One region of the Streptomyces solicathayae genome, then DNA from elsewhere that is predicted to be linked to it. Evidence: riboswitches for the same ligand, from Rfam matches in the RefSeq annotation. Region 1 holds a riboswitch; each other region holds the start of a gene.

Region 1 (5,179 bases):
GCCCCCATCATCCCTCAGCGGCGCGCGTCGGCGTGGTCCACGCCGTCCCACAGCTCGGAGTACCAGGCGCGGTCGTCGGCGTCGCCCCCGGAGCGGGGCCGGCCGGCGGCCTCCGGGTCGTTCACGGTGAAGCCGGTCTCGCCGGGCATCACGAAGTGCAGGTGCTCGCGGGCCAGCCGGCGCACGTACGCGGGGTCCTGGAGCCGCGCCTTCTCGTCGCGCAGCTGTTCCACCCGGTCGGCGGCCTCGGCGGCCTGGCGTTCCTGGTCGGCGATCTCGGCGCGCTGGGAGACGTACTGCCGCATGGGGTAGGCGAGGGCCACCACCAGGGAGCAGACGATCAGGGCGAGGAAGGCGGCGCGCCCGGTGAGCCGGGAACGGCGGGCCTGCCGGCGGGTCTGGGACCGGTAGACACGGGCGGCGGTCTGCTCGCCGAGCAGCCTGATCCGGGTCGCGGTCGAGAACCGGTCCCGGTCCTTCACGGCCATTCGTACACCCCCTGATCAAACGCACGTCCCCGCACACGGTACGGGACCGAGTGCGGGGACGCGGGGAAGCTGCCTCACGGCTGCTGGGTGTCAGCCCTGGCGTCAGCCCTTGAAGCGCGGGAAGGCGCTGCGGCCGGCGTAGACCGCGGCGTCGTCGAGGATCTCCTCGATGCGCAGCAGCTGGTTGTACTTGGCGACGCGCTCGGAGCGGGCCGGGGCGCCGGTCTTGATCTGGCCGCAGTTGGTGGCGACGGCCAGGTCGGCGATGGTGACGTCCTCGGTCTCGCCGGAGCGGTGGGACATCATGCACTTGAAGCCGTTGCGCTGGGCCAGCTCGACGGCGTCCAGCGTCTCGGTCAGCGAGCCGATCTGGTTGACCTTCACGAGGAGGGCGTTCGCGGCGCTCTCGTCGATGCCGCGGGCCAGGCGCTCCGGGTTGGTGACGAACAGGTCGTCACCGACGAGCTGGACCTTGGCACCGAGCTTCTCGGTGATGGTCTTCCAGCCGTCCCAGTCGTCCTCGAACAGCGGGTCCTCGATGGATACCAGCGGGTACGCGGAGACGAGCTCCTCGTAGTACTCGGTCATCTCGGCGGCCGAGCGGGACTTGCCCTCGAACTCGTAGGCGCCGTCCTTGTAGAACTCGGACGCGGCGCAGTCGAGCGCCAGCGCGATGTCCTTGCCCGGGACGTAGCCGGCCTGCTTGATGGCCTCGAGGATGAGGTCGAGCGCCTCGCGGTTGGAGCCGAGGTTCGGGGCGAAGCCGCCCTCGTCGCCGAGACCGGTGGACAGGCCCTTGGTCTTCAGGACGGACTTGAGGGTGTGGTAGACCTCGGTGCCCCAGCGCAGCGCCTCGGAGAAGGACTCCGCGCCGATCGGCGCGATCATGAACTCCTGGATGTCCACGTTGGAGTCGGCGTGCGAGCCGCCGTTCAGGATGTTCATCATCGGAACGGGCAGCAGGTGCGCGTTCGGGCCGCCCAGGTAGCGGAAGAGCGGGAGGTCGGACGCCTCGGAGGCGGCGTGCGCGACGGCGAGGGAGACGCCGAGGATGGCGTTGGCGCCGAGCGAGGACTTGTCCGGCGTGGCGTCCAGGTCGAACATCGCCTGGTCGATCAGGCGCTGCTCGGTGGCGTCGTAGCCGACGAGCTCCGGGCCGATCTGCTCGATGACGGCGAGGACGGCCTTCTCGACACCCTTGCCGAGGTAGCGGTTCTGGTCACCGTCGCGAAGCTCCAGGGCCTCGAACGCACCGGTGGAGGCGCCGGACGGAACGGCAGCACGGCCGGTGCTGCCGTCGTCGAGGCCGACCTCGACCTCGACCGTGGGGTTGCCTCGGGAGTCCAGGATTTCCCGGGCTACGACGACGTCGATGGACGGCACGAGCATCTCCTTCTGGGATGTGACGCGAGAAAAGTGCAGAGGTCTGCTTGGCCTTGCGACAAGAGCCTAACCGGCTCGGGGTGCCCGGCCAGTCGGGTGCCCGCCCGCTGGGACGAAAAAGGACCCAAGCGCGGGCATCCCGGGGCGAACGGTCTCGTTCTACCTGCGGGTAACCGGACATGGAGAACCCCGGCCCGGCGTGTACGGGGGAGAAACACGCCGGACCGGGGTGATCACCGCGGGAGTGTCGTGCGACGCGGGTGGGCCGCCGGACCCACCCGGGTCGCTCGGCTCACTTCAGGTGGAGCTGCTGACCCGGGTAGATCAGGTCCGCGTCCTGGACGATGTCCTTGTTCAGCTTGAAGAGCTTCTCCCAGCCGCCCTTGACGTCGTGCGCGGCGGCGATCTTGCTCAGCGTGTCACCGGCGACGACCTTGTACTCGCCGTCACCCTTCTTGACCTTCTTGCCGGTCGGGGTGGTGACGGTCTTCTTCGCGTCGCCGTTCTTCGCGGCGGGCTTCGGCGCGGTGCGCTGCTCGCTGCGGGTGGTGGGCTGCTCGGCCTTCCGCTCCGGCTGGGGCTGCGCCTGCTCGGCGGTGCCGCCGGTGTACGCGGCGCCGGACAGGCCCACGCCGCAGCTCGGCCACGCGCCCTTGCCCTGGCCCGCCAGGACCTTCTCGGCGATCTGGATCTGCTGCGACTTGGAGGCCTGGTCGGCGGTGGCCGCGTAGGCGGTGCCGCCGTAGGCGGCCCAGGTGGAGGCCGAGAACTGCAGGCCGCCGTAGTAACCGTTGCCGGTGTTGATGGACCAGTCGCCGCCGGACTCGCACTGCGCGACGGCGTCCCACTCGGAGGCGGTGGCGGCCGAGGCGGTGCCCGCGGTCAGCAGCGGGGCGGCGACGGCGACACCGGCGACGCCGGCGAGTGCGACGACGCGGGTGGCCTTGGAGGCACGACGGTGTTTGCCCTTGCCGGAAAGCAGCATGGAAGTTCTCCTCACCGACGCCTGCGAGGTGAGCTGTCGGGTTCGGGCCGGAAGAGTTGCCCGGCCGCGTGTCCTTGCACGCGGCTTCACCCCAAGCCGGTCGATCGGCCGTCACTGTCTCGACGGCCGGGACCGGCACTTACCTGGGTCCCCCGCTCCTGCCTACGGCGCTTGACGCGACGACTGTTCCCATCGGCCGACGGCAGGATTCGGCGTTACCGGTCGACGGGGCCCGCGGTGGCGAGCGGTCACGACCGTAGACACAGACCCCGGCCAAGTTCAAAGACCCCATTCGGGAAAAATCGCCCCTACCGGCCCAGTTGTGAGGGTCGTTTGCGCAGGTGAGAGGTGACGGAAGCAAAGTTTGCGGACAAGACACGCCAGTTGAGGCGAAGAGACCCATGTCTCATTTGCTCAGAACCGGACATACAGCCGCGAACCACCCCCGTACGCGACTACTGCCGGTCGGTCAGATCGAGGCTCTGACCGGGGCGGATGAGGTCCGGATCGGCCCCCACGGTCTCGCGGTTGGCCTTGTAGAGCGCCTTCCACCCTCCGTGGAGTTCGTGCTCGGCGGCGATCTCGGAGAGGTTGTCGCCGGGAAGCACGGTGTATTCGTCCGAGGTGTTCGGGTTCTCACCCTTCACACCCTTGGCGGCATCCGTCTGGTTACCGGCGATTTCGTCGACAGCGGGATCGCCGGCGTCACGCGCCGGGTCGCCACTCGGCGCGGCATGACGTCCCGATTCGGGCGTGGTGTCCGAATTGACGGGATCCTCGGTGGCCGCCTCGCCGCGGTGCTTGCCGGTGCCGGGGGTCTCGGTGCCGGGCGAGGTGCCGGCGTCCGGGGAGGCGGAGGCCGACGGCGAGGAGGGCGAGCCGCTCACGTCGGGCTCGGCGGACTTCTCGGGCTTTCCGGGCGTGTCGGACTCGGCGGGGTCGGTGGACCCCTCCCCCGCGGCATCCGGATTTGCGGATGCGTCGGGCGCCTCCGGCAGGACCCCGCCGGTCGGGTTCGCGGGCGGCTTCAGGGTGCCGTCGTCCTTCAGGCCGACGATCCCGGCGCAGGTGGCCCAGGTCTTCGCGCCCTGCGAGGCGAGCGCCTTCTCCGCGACGGCGATCTGCTGAGCGCGGCTGGCGAGGTCCGGGCGGGCCGCGTACTCGGCGCCACCGAAGGTGTCCCAGGTCTCCTGGGTGAACTGCAGGCCGCCGTACAGCCCGTTGCCGAAGTCGGCGCTCCACAGCCCGCCGGACTCGCACTCGGCGACCCGGTTCCACGTCGCCGCGTCGGCGGCCGAGGCGGAGCCCGCGCCGAGCAGCGGCAGGGCGAGGGCGGACCCGGTCACGCCTGCCGCTACGACGAGGGCGGGGGCCTGACGGGGGCGACGGTGTCGTCCGTTCCCGGAGCGCATGCGGAGTGCCTTTCGCGTGACTGCTGAGGTGTCGGTGAACGTAGCGGCATTCGAACGTAAGTCACAAGTCGATGCAGCGCGGATCACGCGAAGATCACAGTCTTGACGCTCCGTCAGTTGTGCGGGGTGGTGAACTCCACCGGAAGCGTGCGTAGACCACGCATAATCAGCCCGCCGCGCCATCGCAGTTCGGCCGGATCGGCCCCAAGTCGCAAGTCCGGCAAGCGAGTCAGGAGCGTGGCGAGCGCCGTCTGGCCCTCCAGCCGGGCGAGCGGGGCGCCCAGGCAGTAGTGGATGCCGTGCCCGTAGCCGAGGTGCTGGTTGTCACGCCTCGACAGATCGAGCGTGTCCGGCTCGGCGAACCGCTCCGGGTCCCGGTCGGCGGCGGCGAGCACCACCAGGACGGGGTCGCCGGCCCGGATCTCCTGCCCGCCGAGGGTCAGCGACTCGGTGGCGAACCGCCAGGTCGCCAGCTCCACCGGCCCGTCGTACCGCAGCAGCTCCTCCACCCCGGTCTCCAGGAGGCCGGTCTCGCCGGCCGCCAGGGAGGCCTGGAGGCGCTCGCGCTGCTCGGGGTTGCGCAGCAGCGCGTACACCCCGTTGCCGATCAGGTTCACGGTCGTCTCGAAGCCGGCGAACAGGAGGATGAAGGCCATCGCGGCGGCCTCGTTCTCCGTGAGGTGCTCGCCGTGGTCGGACGCCCGGATGAGCCCGGAGATGAGGTCGTCGCCCGGGTCGAGGCGCTTGCGGTGGATCAGCTCCGCGAGGTAGCCGCGCATCTTCTTCACCGACCGGGCCACCCCACCGCGCGGCCCGCCGCCGTGCCGGATCATCATCCCGGCCCAGTCCCGGAAGTCGTCCTGGTCCTCGCGCGGGACGCCGAGCAGGTCACAGATCGCGTAGATGGGGAG
Region 2 (5,179 bases), 2.7 Mb from region 1:
CCCGATGCCGGCGGGGTCGCTGCGCTGCCTGCGGTGTCGGGCGCCGACGCCGGGGCGTGGCCCGACTGGGCGTCCGCGGGCGGCTGGGCGTCCGCGCCACCGCGTCCCGCCGCGCGCGGCGCGGTGCTTGCGGCGGCCGAGAGGGCCTCGGCGAGGGCACCCATCTCGACGTGGACGACGACGACCGGCTTCGCCGGGGGCGGGGCGGTGGCGACGGCGGTGCGGAGGGCGGCCGCCAGGACCTCGCCCTCGCCGGACTCGGTGACCCCGTTCTCGCCGACCCACGGAATCGCCGTGACGACGACCGCGTCGGACAGCGGGTCCGCGAGCGCCTTCGCCAGCGCGACGCGGAAGTCGTCCGGAGTCGCCGACGTCGTGAGGTCCAGCGGCCGGAGCGGACGCAGTCCCTCCGTCAGGCACGCGTCGTACGTGAGCAGGCCGAGGGACTCCGAGTTGCCGAGGATGGCCACCCGCGGCCCCGCCGGGAGCGGCTGGCCGGCGAGCAGCAGCCCCGCGTCGACCAGTTCGGTGACCGTGTCGACGCGGATCACACCGGCCTGCCGCAGCAGCGCGGAGACCGTGGCGTACGGGATCCGCGTCGCCGGCACCCGGTGTCCGGGCGGCGCGCTGCCGCTGTGCCGCGCGCCCTTGACGACCACGACCGGCTTGACCGCCGCCGTCCGCCGCGCGAGCCGGGTGAACTTCCGTGGGTTCCCCATCGACTCCAGGTACAGCAGGACGACGTCCGTCGCCGGGTCGTCGTACCCGTGCTGGAGGAAGTCGTTGCCGGACACGTCCGCCCGGTTGCCCGCCGAGATGAACGAGGAGAGCCCGGCCCCGCGCCGGTGCAGCCCGGCGAGGAGCGCGATGCCGATCGCGCCGGACTGGGTGAAGAGACCGATCCGCCCCGCCGCCGGCGGCTGCGGCGCCAGCGAGGCGTTGAGCCGGACGTCCGCCGCTGTGTTGATGATCCCGAACGCGTTCGGCCCGATGATCCGCATCCCGTACGAGCGGGCCTGTCGGACCAGCTCGCGCTGCCGCCGCCGGCCCGCCTCGTCGCCGCTCTCCGCGTACCCCGCGGAGAGCACGACGAGGCCCTGCACTCCGTGCTCCCCGCAGTCGGCGACGACCTCCGGCACCCGCTCGGCGGGGACGGCGACGACGGCGAGGTCCACCGGTTCGCCGATCTCGCGGACCGACCGGAACGCGGGCACGCCCTCCAGCTCGGCCCCACCGCCCTCCTCCAGCGCCTTGTTGACCGCGTACACCCGTCCGGCGAAGTCCGCCTCGAGCAGGTTCCGCACCACCGCGCGGCCGACCCCGCCGGGCGCGCGGCCGACGCCGACCACCGCGACCGAGCCCGGCGCGAGCAGCCGTTGCACGGACCGCGCCTCGGCGCGCTGCTCGCGGGCGCGCTGCACGGCGAGGGCCCGGTCGGTGGGCTCCAGGTCGAGGTGGAGCCGTACCGAGCCGTCCTCGAAGCTCCGCTTCTGCGTGTAGCCGGCGTCCGTGAAGACCTTGATCATCTTGGTGTTCGCGGGCAGCACCTCCGCGGCGAACCGGCGGATGCCCCGCTCCCGCGCCACCGCCGCGATGTGCTCGAGCAGCGCGGAGGCGACGCCGCGCCCCTGGTGGGCGTCCTGCACGAGGAACGCGACCTCGGCCTCGTCGGCGGGGGCCGCGGCCGGCCGGCCCCGTTCGTCGATGCGGTCGTACCGGACGGTGGCGATGAACTCCCCGCCGACGGTGGCCGCGAGCCCCACCCGGTCCACGTAGTCGTGATGGGTGAAGCGGTGGACGTCCTTGGCGGAGAGACGCGGGTACGGCGCGAAGAAGCGGTAGTACTTCGACTCGTCCGACACCTGCTCGTAGAAGCTGACCAGCCGGTCGGCGTCATCGACGGTGATGGGCCTGATCCGCGCGGTGCCGCCGTCGCGCAGCACGACGTCGGCCTCCCAGTGGTCGGGGTACGCGTGTTCCGACGGCGTCTGCATGGCGTCAGCCTACGGCCGGGGTACGACGCGGGCACCGGTCGCGCACCCGGTCGGCTCCGTGCAAGGTGAGGAGGATCGCCAGAGCCCGGCGACACCGGGACGAGGGTCGGCACGGGCACCGCGCGACCCGTGAGAGACTGGTCTAGACAACTCCTGAGACCCGAAGGACAACACCATGGTCGAGCGCCGCGTCAACGTCGGGTGGGCCGAGGGCCTGCACGCCCGCCCCGCCTCCATCTTCGTCCGTGCCGCCACGGCCTCCGGCGTCCCGGTCACGATCGCCAAGGCGGACGGCAACCCGGTCAACGCCGCCTCCATGCTCGCGGTCCTGGGCCTGGGCGCCCAGGGCGGCGAGGAGATCGTGCTCGCTTCGGAGGACGAGGGCGCCGAGGCCGCCCTGGACCGCCTGGCGAAGCTGGTCGCCGAGGGTCTCGACGAGCTGCCCGAGACCGTCTGACCCACCCTCGGGCCTTCGCGCCCGGCATCGCGAGCCGTCCCGTACCGGAATTCCGGCGAGGCGGCTCGCGCTTTTCCGCGGACTGTGCGGACTACTGCGCTGCACGCCCCATCCGTCCACAACGAATTCACCAGGAGCAATTCCGGACGGCCGCAATTCCGACAGCCGCATTCGGGCAGCCGCATTCAGGCAGCCCAAATACCGGCCCACCCGATGATGCTTCTTTGTATACAGTGCCCCTGTTAATGCGCGGAGCCCGCGGTGTTTACGGCATGTTGCGAAGACCTCACACGGGTCCGCTCCGGATGCCGCAGCCGGTGGAGCGGAAGGGTGCGCTCCGCGTGCAGCGCGGTGAGCGCCCTGGCGCGTTCCGCGTCGCCGCGGGCCACCGCGTCCACGATCGCGCCGTGCTCGGCCCACGTCTCCACCGGCCGGCCGGAGGATTCCACCGCGTACATCCAGGCGATCTTGTGCCGCAGCTGGGTGAGCAGTGCGGCGAGCGCGGGGCTGGCCGAGGCCTGCGCGAGCGTCTCGTGGAACCAGCCGCCGAGCGAGCGCAGGTCCTCGCCCTGGCCCCGCCTGGCCCGCTCCTGGCCCAGCCTGACCAGGCCACGCAGCACTTTGAGGTGCGCGTCGGTGCGGCGCTGGGCGGCGCGCGCGGCGCCCAGCGGTTCCAGGAGCGCGCGGACGTCCAGCAGGTCGGCCGCCTCCTGCTCGGTGGGCTCCGCGACATGCGCGCCGGCGTGCCGCCGGGTCACCACGAAGCCCTCGGACTCCAGGGTGCGCAGCGCCTCGCGGACCGGGACGCGGGAGACCCCGTACCGACGGGCGAGCTGCTCCTCGGTCAGCCGGCTGCCGCGCTCGAAGACCCCGGAGACGATGTCGTCCCGGATCGCCGTGCATACCGAATGCGCGGGAATGCGCATGTGTCCGACCTCCGCCTCGATCCGCGCGAAACCCATCCGACGGGCGTCTGTTCGCCGACTCTTCGGTGACTCTATTGCAGCGGAGCGGTATTTCCGACGGGCCCCCGTGAACCCTGGATATCTTTTGGCCACCAAAAAGCCCCGACTCCGTACGAGCCGGGGCTTTTCTCCGTGACCGGAGAGGAGAGATCTCCTGGGATCAGACGTTCACGCCGCGGGCGCGCAGGTACGCGAGCGGGTTGATGTCGGAGCCGTAGTCGGGGCTGGTGCGGGCCTCGAAGTGCAGGTGCGGTCCGGTCGAGTTACCGGTCGAGCCGGAGATTCCTATCTTCTGGCCGGGCACGACGGACTGGCCGACCGAGACGCCGATCGAGGAGAGGTGGCCGTACTGGGTGTACGTGCCGTCGTTCATCCGGATCACGATGTTGTTGCCGTACGCGCCGCCCCAGCCGGCCTCGACGACGGTGCCGGAGCCGACGGAGACGACGGTGCTGCCGGAGGCGGCGTGGAAGTCGATGCCCGAGTGGCTACCGGAGGACCAGAGCGAGCCGCCGGCCTTGTAGCCCGTGGTGACGTACGAGCCGGCGACGGGCAGCCGGAAGGAGTTCAGGCGCTTGCGCTCGGCCTCGCGGGCGGCGCGCTCCTTCTCCTCGCGGAGCTTCTTGGCGCGGGCCTCGGCCTTGCGCTTCGCCTCGGCCTCGGCCTTCGCCTTGGCGGCGGCCTCGAAGGCCTCCCGCTCCTGGGCGGCGGCCTGGGCGTCGATCCTGTCCGCGAGCGAGTCCACGGCGATGGCCTGCGTCAGGCCGGTGTCCTCGAGCGCGCGGACGTCCGTGTCGGCGGCGAGCGCCGGGGAGGCGAGGGTTCCGATGACGCCGGTGGTGGCGAGGGTCGCGACGCCGGCGATGCCCGCGCTGCGGCGCGCCAGACGGCTCGGACCACGATGCTTCCCGGTGGCACGGGTGAACGCCATGTAGTGGCTGATCCTTTCCTTCCTTCTCGCCTACCGGGTTAGCTGACGGGTTCGGAGCAGGAAGGTCTCCTACGGGCCCCTCCACCCGAAGGCGAAGGCGTCCGATTCACCCCAGGGACTGCGTGGGTCCCCGGCTCCCCAGGCTCGCGCCTTCGGGGACTCGGCGATGACTGTCCGTTGCCGCGGATGCGGCTTGTGCAACGCCGAACAGCCGGATCGACGCTAAGCGGACCATCTTTCAATCACCAAACAGACACGCCCGTTTGTAGCGCATCCCACAGGGCAGATGATTACGTTCCACATCGAACCGGACAAAGGGGAGGACCCCGACGTAACGTGACGTCGGGGTCCTCGCGTGGTCCGCGAACCGGCTCAATCAGCCCGTCACGACGGTGACTTCGCCGATGCCGAGCGCCCGTACCGGCTCCTCGATCTCGGCCGCGTCGCCGACGAGGACGGTCACGAGCCGGTCCACCGGGAAGGCGTTGACGACCGCGGCGGTCGCCTCGACCGTGCCCGTCTCGGCCAGCCGGGCGTACAACTGCGCCTGGAAATCGTCCGGAAGACGCTGCTCGACCTGGTCGGCGAGCGTGCCGGCGACGGACGCCGCGGTCTCGTACTTGAGCGGCGCGACGCCCACCAGGTTCTGCACCGCCACGTCCCGCTCGGCGTCCGTCAGACCCTCGGCCGCGAGGGTGCGCAGCACCTTCCACAGGTCGTCAAGTGCCGGGCCGGTGTTGGGGGTGTCGACGGAACCGCTGATGGCGAGCATCGAGGCGCCGTGCCCCTGGCCGTCGGAGCGGAGCACCTGGCCGAAGGCGCGGACGCCGTA
Region 3 (5,179 bases), 3.5 Mb from region 1:
GCGGACCGCGGCGCGACCCGGCTGAGCCTGGGCGTGCAGAGCTTCGTCGAGGCCGAGGCGCGGGCGGCGGTCCGTCCGCAGCGCCGCGCCGACGTGGAGGCGGCACTCGGCCGCATCCGGGACAGCGGCGTCCCGGTCCTCAACATCGATCTGATCTACGGCATCGACGGGCAGACCGAGTCGACCTGGCGGCACTCGCTCGACGCGGCGCTCGCCTGGCGGCCCGAGGAGCTGTATCTCTACCCGCTCTACATACGCCCGCTGACCGGCCTCGGCCGGCTCGGTCCCGCCGCCGACCGGGCCTGGGACGAGCAGCGGCTGCGGCTGTACCGGTACGGCCGGGACCATCTCCTCGGACACGGCTACGAGCAGGTGTCGATGCGGATGTTCCGGCGCGCGGACGCCCCGCCGCAGGGTCCGGACGATCACGCCTGCCAGACGGACGGGATGATCGGACTCGGCTGCGGCGCCCGTTCGTACACGTCCTCGCTGCACTACTCCTTCGACTACGCGGTCGACATGCGGGAGATCCGCGCGATCATCGACGCGTACACGGCGACGGCCGACTTCTCCCGCGCCGAGGTGGGCCGCCGGGTCGACTCCGGCGAGGCCCGGCGCCGCCATCTGCTGCAGTCGCTGCTCCAGGCGGAGGGGATGCCGCTCGACGGGTACGCGGAGCGGTTCGGCTCCTCGCCCTTCGCGGACTTCCCGGCGGAGCTGGCCCGGTTCGAGGCGCTGGGCTGGCTGGACGCGGACGCGCCGGCGGGCCTGCTGCGGCTGTCGGACGAGGGGCTCGCGCATTCGGACGGGCTCGGGCCCGAGCTGTTCTCGTCCGGGGTACGGGCGGCCATGGCCGCGTACGAGGCGAAGTAGAGGCGCGGCATGGACCTGACGATCCCGTACGAAGGCCCGGCATGGACCTGACGATCCTGTACCGGGGCCCGCTGGCGTCCTGCGACTACGACTGCCCGTACTGCCCGTTCGCGAAGCGCCGGGACAGCCGGGAGCAGCTGCGCGCCGACCGGGAGGCCCTGGAGCGGTTCGCCGCGTGGGCGACCGCGGCCGGGGAGGCGGGCGACCGGCTGAAGATCCTCTTCACTCCGTGGGGCGAGGGGCTGGTCCGTTCCTGGTACCGGCGCACCCTGGTGGAACTGTCGCGGCTGTCGCATGTCGAGCGGGTGGCGATCCAGACCAACCTGAGCTGCCGGACGGAGTGGACGGCGGAGGCGGACCCGGAGTCGCTGGCGCTGTGGTGCACGTACCACCCGGGCCAGACCCCGTACGACCGCTTCCTCGCCAAGTGCCGGGACCTGGCCGGCCGGGGCGTCCGGTTCAGCGTCGGCGTGGTCGGCCTGCCCGGGCATCTGGCGGACGCCCGCAGGCTGCGCGCCGACCTGCCGGAGCGGGTGTACCTGTGGGTGAACGCGGCGGACGGGCACACGTACACGGACGAGGAGGCCGGGGTCTGGACGGACCTCGACCCCCTCTTCCCGTACAGCCGGCATCCGCACCGGTCGGCCGGGCTGCCGTGCCGTACCGGCGCGTCGGTGGTCTCGGTGGACGGCGACGGCACGGTGCGGCGCTGCCACTTCGTGAAGGCCGAGCTGGGCAACCTCTACGACGGCTCGTTCCGCGCCGCGCTGCGGCCCCGGGCCTGCCCGCTCGCGGTGTGCGACTGCCACATCGGGTACGTCCACCTGGAGTCGCTGCCGCTGTACGACGTGTTCGCCGGCGGGGTCCTGGAACGGATCCCGGCCGGCTTTCCCGTCACAACGGCATGAGGTCGGGCCGCTTGGCGGCCACGTGGTCGCCGGAGCTCTCGCCGCGCAACCGGCGCCCGATCCAGGGCACGAGGTACTCGCGGGCCCAGTGGATGTCGTCGCGGCGGACCTCCAGGGTGCCGCGCGGCGGCAGCGGGGGCCACGGCTGGTCGGGGTCGGCGGGCACCGGCAGGCCGAGCACCTGGGCTGCGCGCAGCGCGACCCGGGTGTGCCCCTCCGGCGACAGGTGGAGCCGGTCGTCGTCCCAGGCACGCCGGTCCTGGACGGACTTGAGCGACCACAGGTCCAGGACGGGGCAGTCGTAGCGGTCCGCGACGGCGCGCACGTGCGCGGTGTACGTGGCGATCTTGCCGCGCAGGTGCTTGAGCACCGGCACGTCCCGGGTGTCGAAGCCGGTGGTCACCATGACCGTGCCGACCGACGAGGTCAGGTCGGCCACGGCGCGCTCGAACCGCTCGGCGACGTCGTCGGGGTCGGTCCCGGGCCGGATGATGTCGTTGCCGCCCGCGCAGAAGGTCACCAGGTCGGGGGCGAGCTCCTTGGCCCGCGGGACCTGTTCCTCGACGATCTGGTCGAGGAGCCTGCCGCGTACGGCGAGATTGGCGTACCGGAAATCGTCGTGCTCCGGCAGCTGGTCGGCGAGCAGGACCGCGAACCGGTCCGCCCAGCCGACGTAGTTCCCGCCCGGGCCGGGGTCTCCGACTCCCTCGGTGAAGCTGTCGCCGATCGCCGCGTACGACCCGAATGCGCCACTGTCTCTTGATCTCGAATCGTCTGCCACGGGAGCACATCCTTCACCCCGGGATGTGACCTACGCGACCGTAAGGAGGGGTTGACGGAGAGTGAGATACGCCACCGGTCAAGATTCACCCAACCCGGAATACGCCGGATACGCCGGAGGCCCGACACGTGGACACGTGCCGGGCCTCCGGGAGCCGCTCGCGCGGGCGTTCGTCAGATCGAGACGCCGTGGCTGCGCAGGTAGGCCAGCGGGTCGACGTCCGAGCCGTAGCTCGGGCCGGTGCGGATCTCGAAGTGCAGGTGCGGGCCGGTGACGTTGCCGGTCGAGCCGGAGAGGCCGATCTGCTGGCCGCCGGTGACGGTCTCGCCGGCCGAGACGGCCAACGAGGAGAGGTGGGCGTACTGGGAGTACGAGCCGTCGGCGTGCTGGATGACGATCTCGTTGCCGTAGGCACCGCCCCAGCCGGCCGAGACGACCGTGCCCGGACCGACGGCGCGGACCGACGTGCCGGTGGAGGCGATGAAGTCGGCACCGGTGTGGTAGCCGGAGGACCACATCGAACCGGCCATGCGGTACGGGGTGGAGACGCCGCCGGAGACCGGGGCGAACCAGCCGGAGGCGGCGGCCGGGGCGGCCGCGCGCTCACTGCTGCGGGAAGCACGGGTCTCGGTGGCCTTGGCGGCGGCCTTCGGGGCCGGCTTCGGGGCGGCCTTGCGCTCGGTCTGCGCGGCCGGCTTCGCCGTCGACTTGGCGCCGAGGGTGAGCTTCATGCCGGGCCGGATCAGCGACGGGTTGTCGCCGATGACCTGGCGGTTGTCCTTGTAGAGCTTCTGCCAGCCGCCGGCCAGGTGGTGCTCCTGGGCGATCTTGGACAGGTAGTCGCCGCGGACGACCTTGTAGACCTTGGCCTTGGTCTTCGCCTTGGCCTTGGCGGCCTGCGGAGCGGCGGCCGGCTTCGCGGCGGCCACGGCGGCGACGGCCTGCTGGGAGGTCACGCTCGGGGCGGCCTGCTCGGCGGCGTGGGCGCCGGTCGCGCCGAAGAGCGGCAGGGCGACGACGGCGCCACCGGCGCCGGCGGCGACGAGTCCGCGCGTGATCGGATTGACCTTGGGACGGCGGTGCTTACCCTTCGCGGGCATGGCGAATTCCTCTCCGTCGCCTGCGAGGTGAGCTGTCGGGTTCGGACTGGAGATGTCCGGTCGCGTGTCGTACGCGACTTCACCCCAAGCCGTCCTGTGCGTGAGGACCGGCGTCTTACCTGGGTCCCCCGCTCCTGCCACACGTGGGTGGGTGCGGAAATCCGGACGGTGGCAGGATTCGGCGGTCCGACCGGAGTGAGCGTGACGCTAGACGAGCCGGGTCGGCACGAACAAGCCGCCATTTCCTTTTCCCATTCACGGCGGCGGAATTCATACGGAATTCCGGTCACCCTCCGTGGATGACGGATCTTCGCCTTCCTTTCCGCGCAGGGTATTTGGAGAAGACGATCAGGCACGGACCGTCACGCTTATGACGCTCCTCACGCCTCTGATCCCATGTCACCTTCAATCGGGGCGCGCTATACCCAAAACCTCTAATTCGGACAGATTGCACATTCCCGTCCGAGGGGGTGCGCGCGAGGGAGTCCGTCTGGATGATTGCCCCAGGAACCGATTTCTCGTCGCCACACACTCAGGAGCATCCGTGACGCAGCAGACGCCGCAGGTCCCCTCGACCGAGCCCGAACTGACGGGGGTCCGCAACTTCCGGGACGTGGGCGGACTGCCGACCGTGGACGGCAGGGCCGTGACCCCGGGCCGGCTCTTCCGCAGCGGGCACCTCGCACACGCCACCGCGGAGGACGCGGCCTTCCTGTCGACCCTCGGACTGCACACGATCTTCGACTTCCGCAACGAGGCCGACCGGAAGTTCGAGGGCCTGGACGTCGAGCTGCCCGGCACGCGGAACGTGCACATCCCCCTGAACGACCCGGCGGACGGCAAGGAGTTCTGGAAGCTGGTGCGGTCGGGCGATCTCTCGACGCTGCGGGAGATGCTCGGGAACGGCAAGGCGGCCGACCGTATGTCCGATTCGTACCGGAAGATGATTGTGCAGCGGACGGCCGAGCACAGCCGGATCCTGCACGCCATGGCCGAGGACAGCGTCCCGGCGCTGATGCACTGCGCCGCCGGCAAGGACCGGGCCGGCCTGTCGATCGCCGTGTCGCTGCTGGCGGTCGGCGTGGAGCGGGAGGCCATCGAGGCCGACTACGTGAAGTCGAACGAGCCGCACCGCCGCTACAAGGTGCAGCGCAGCTCCACCGCCCCGGACGGGCTGGCGCCCGAGGTCATGGAGCTGCTGAGCCCGCTGTTCGACGCGCGGGTGGAGTACCTGCGGGCCGCGTTCGAGACGATGGAGGCCACGTACGGCTCGGTCGAGGGCTATCTCACCGAGGGCCTCAAGCTCTCCGCCGAGACGCGCGAGCTGCTGCGCGCCCGGCTGGTCACCGAGGCGTAGCGGAGCACGCCGGCCGCGGCCCCTCGCGGGTCAGGGGTTCCCCGCGCCGACCGCGAAGAGCAGGTAGAGGAAGCCGGCGAAGAGGTGGCCGGCCACCAGGTAGGCGAAGAGCCGGAGCACGAGCCCCTTGGGGAACTTGCCGCCCCCGCGCTCCTGGCCG

The links. Region 1 has a riboswitch for cyclic di-AMP ahead of R2D22_RS22330 (transglycosylase family protein). Riboswitches for the same ligand answer to the same signal wherever they lie in the genome.
Region 2: it holds a riboswitch for cyclic di-AMP, as region 1 does, so the genes downstream of both, R2D22_RS09665 (M23 family metallopeptidase) here and R2D22_RS22330 (transglycosylase family protein) in region 1, are expected to answer to the same signal.
Region 3: it holds a riboswitch for cyclic di-AMP, as region 1 does, so the genes downstream of both, R2D22_RS06080 (LysM peptidoglycan-binding domain-containing M23 family metallopeptidase) here and R2D22_RS22330 (transglycosylase family protein) in region 1, are expected to answer to the same signal.

Annotation. Positions count from the first base shown of each region.
Region 1 is NZ_CP137573.1:4,810,716-4,815,894, reverse strand. Features, by position in the region: gene R2D22_RS22340 (FtsB family cell division protein) at 15-488, opposite strand; gene eno (phosphopyruvate hydratase) at 591-1,877, opposite strand; gene R2D22_RS22330 (transglycosylase family protein) at 2,164-2,856, opposite strand; cyclic di-AMP (ydaO/yuaA leader) riboswitch at 2,860-3,036, opposite strand; gene R2D22_RS22325 (transglycosylase family protein) at 3,312-4,202, opposite strand; gene R2D22_RS22320 (cytochrome P450 family protein) at 4,382-5,179, opposite strand, start outside.
Region 2 is NZ_CP137573.1:2,140,205-2,145,383, forward strand. Features, by position in the region: gene R2D22_RS09650 (bifunctional acetate--CoA ligase family protein/GNAT family N-acetyltransferase) at 1-1,994, opposite strand, end outside; gene R2D22_RS09655 (HPr family phosphocarrier protein) at 2,170-2,451, shown strand; gene R2D22_RS09660 (GntR family transcriptional regulator) at 2,694-3,377, opposite strand; gene R2D22_RS09665 (M23 family metallopeptidase) at 3,577-4,347, opposite strand; cyclic di-AMP (ydaO/yuaA leader) riboswitch at 4,361-4,523, opposite strand; gene R2D22_RS09670 (M16 family metallopeptidase) at 4,724-5,179, opposite strand, start outside.
Region 3 is NZ_CP137573.1:1,309,361-1,314,539, forward strand. Features, by position in the region: gene R2D22_RS06065 (STM4012 family radical SAM protein) at 1-873, shown strand, start outside; gene R2D22_RS06070 (STM4011 family radical SAM protein) at 915-1,781, shown strand; gene R2D22_RS06075 (SGNH/GDSL hydrolase family protein) at 1,768-2,562, opposite strand; gene R2D22_RS06080 (LysM peptidoglycan-binding domain-containing M23 family metallopeptidase) at 2,736-3,662, opposite strand; cyclic di-AMP (ydaO/yuaA leader) riboswitch at 3,665-3,822, opposite strand; gene R2D22_RS06085 (tyrosine-protein phosphatase) at 4,207-5,019, shown strand; gene R2D22_RS06090 (DUF6126 family protein) at 5,050-5,179, opposite strand, start outside.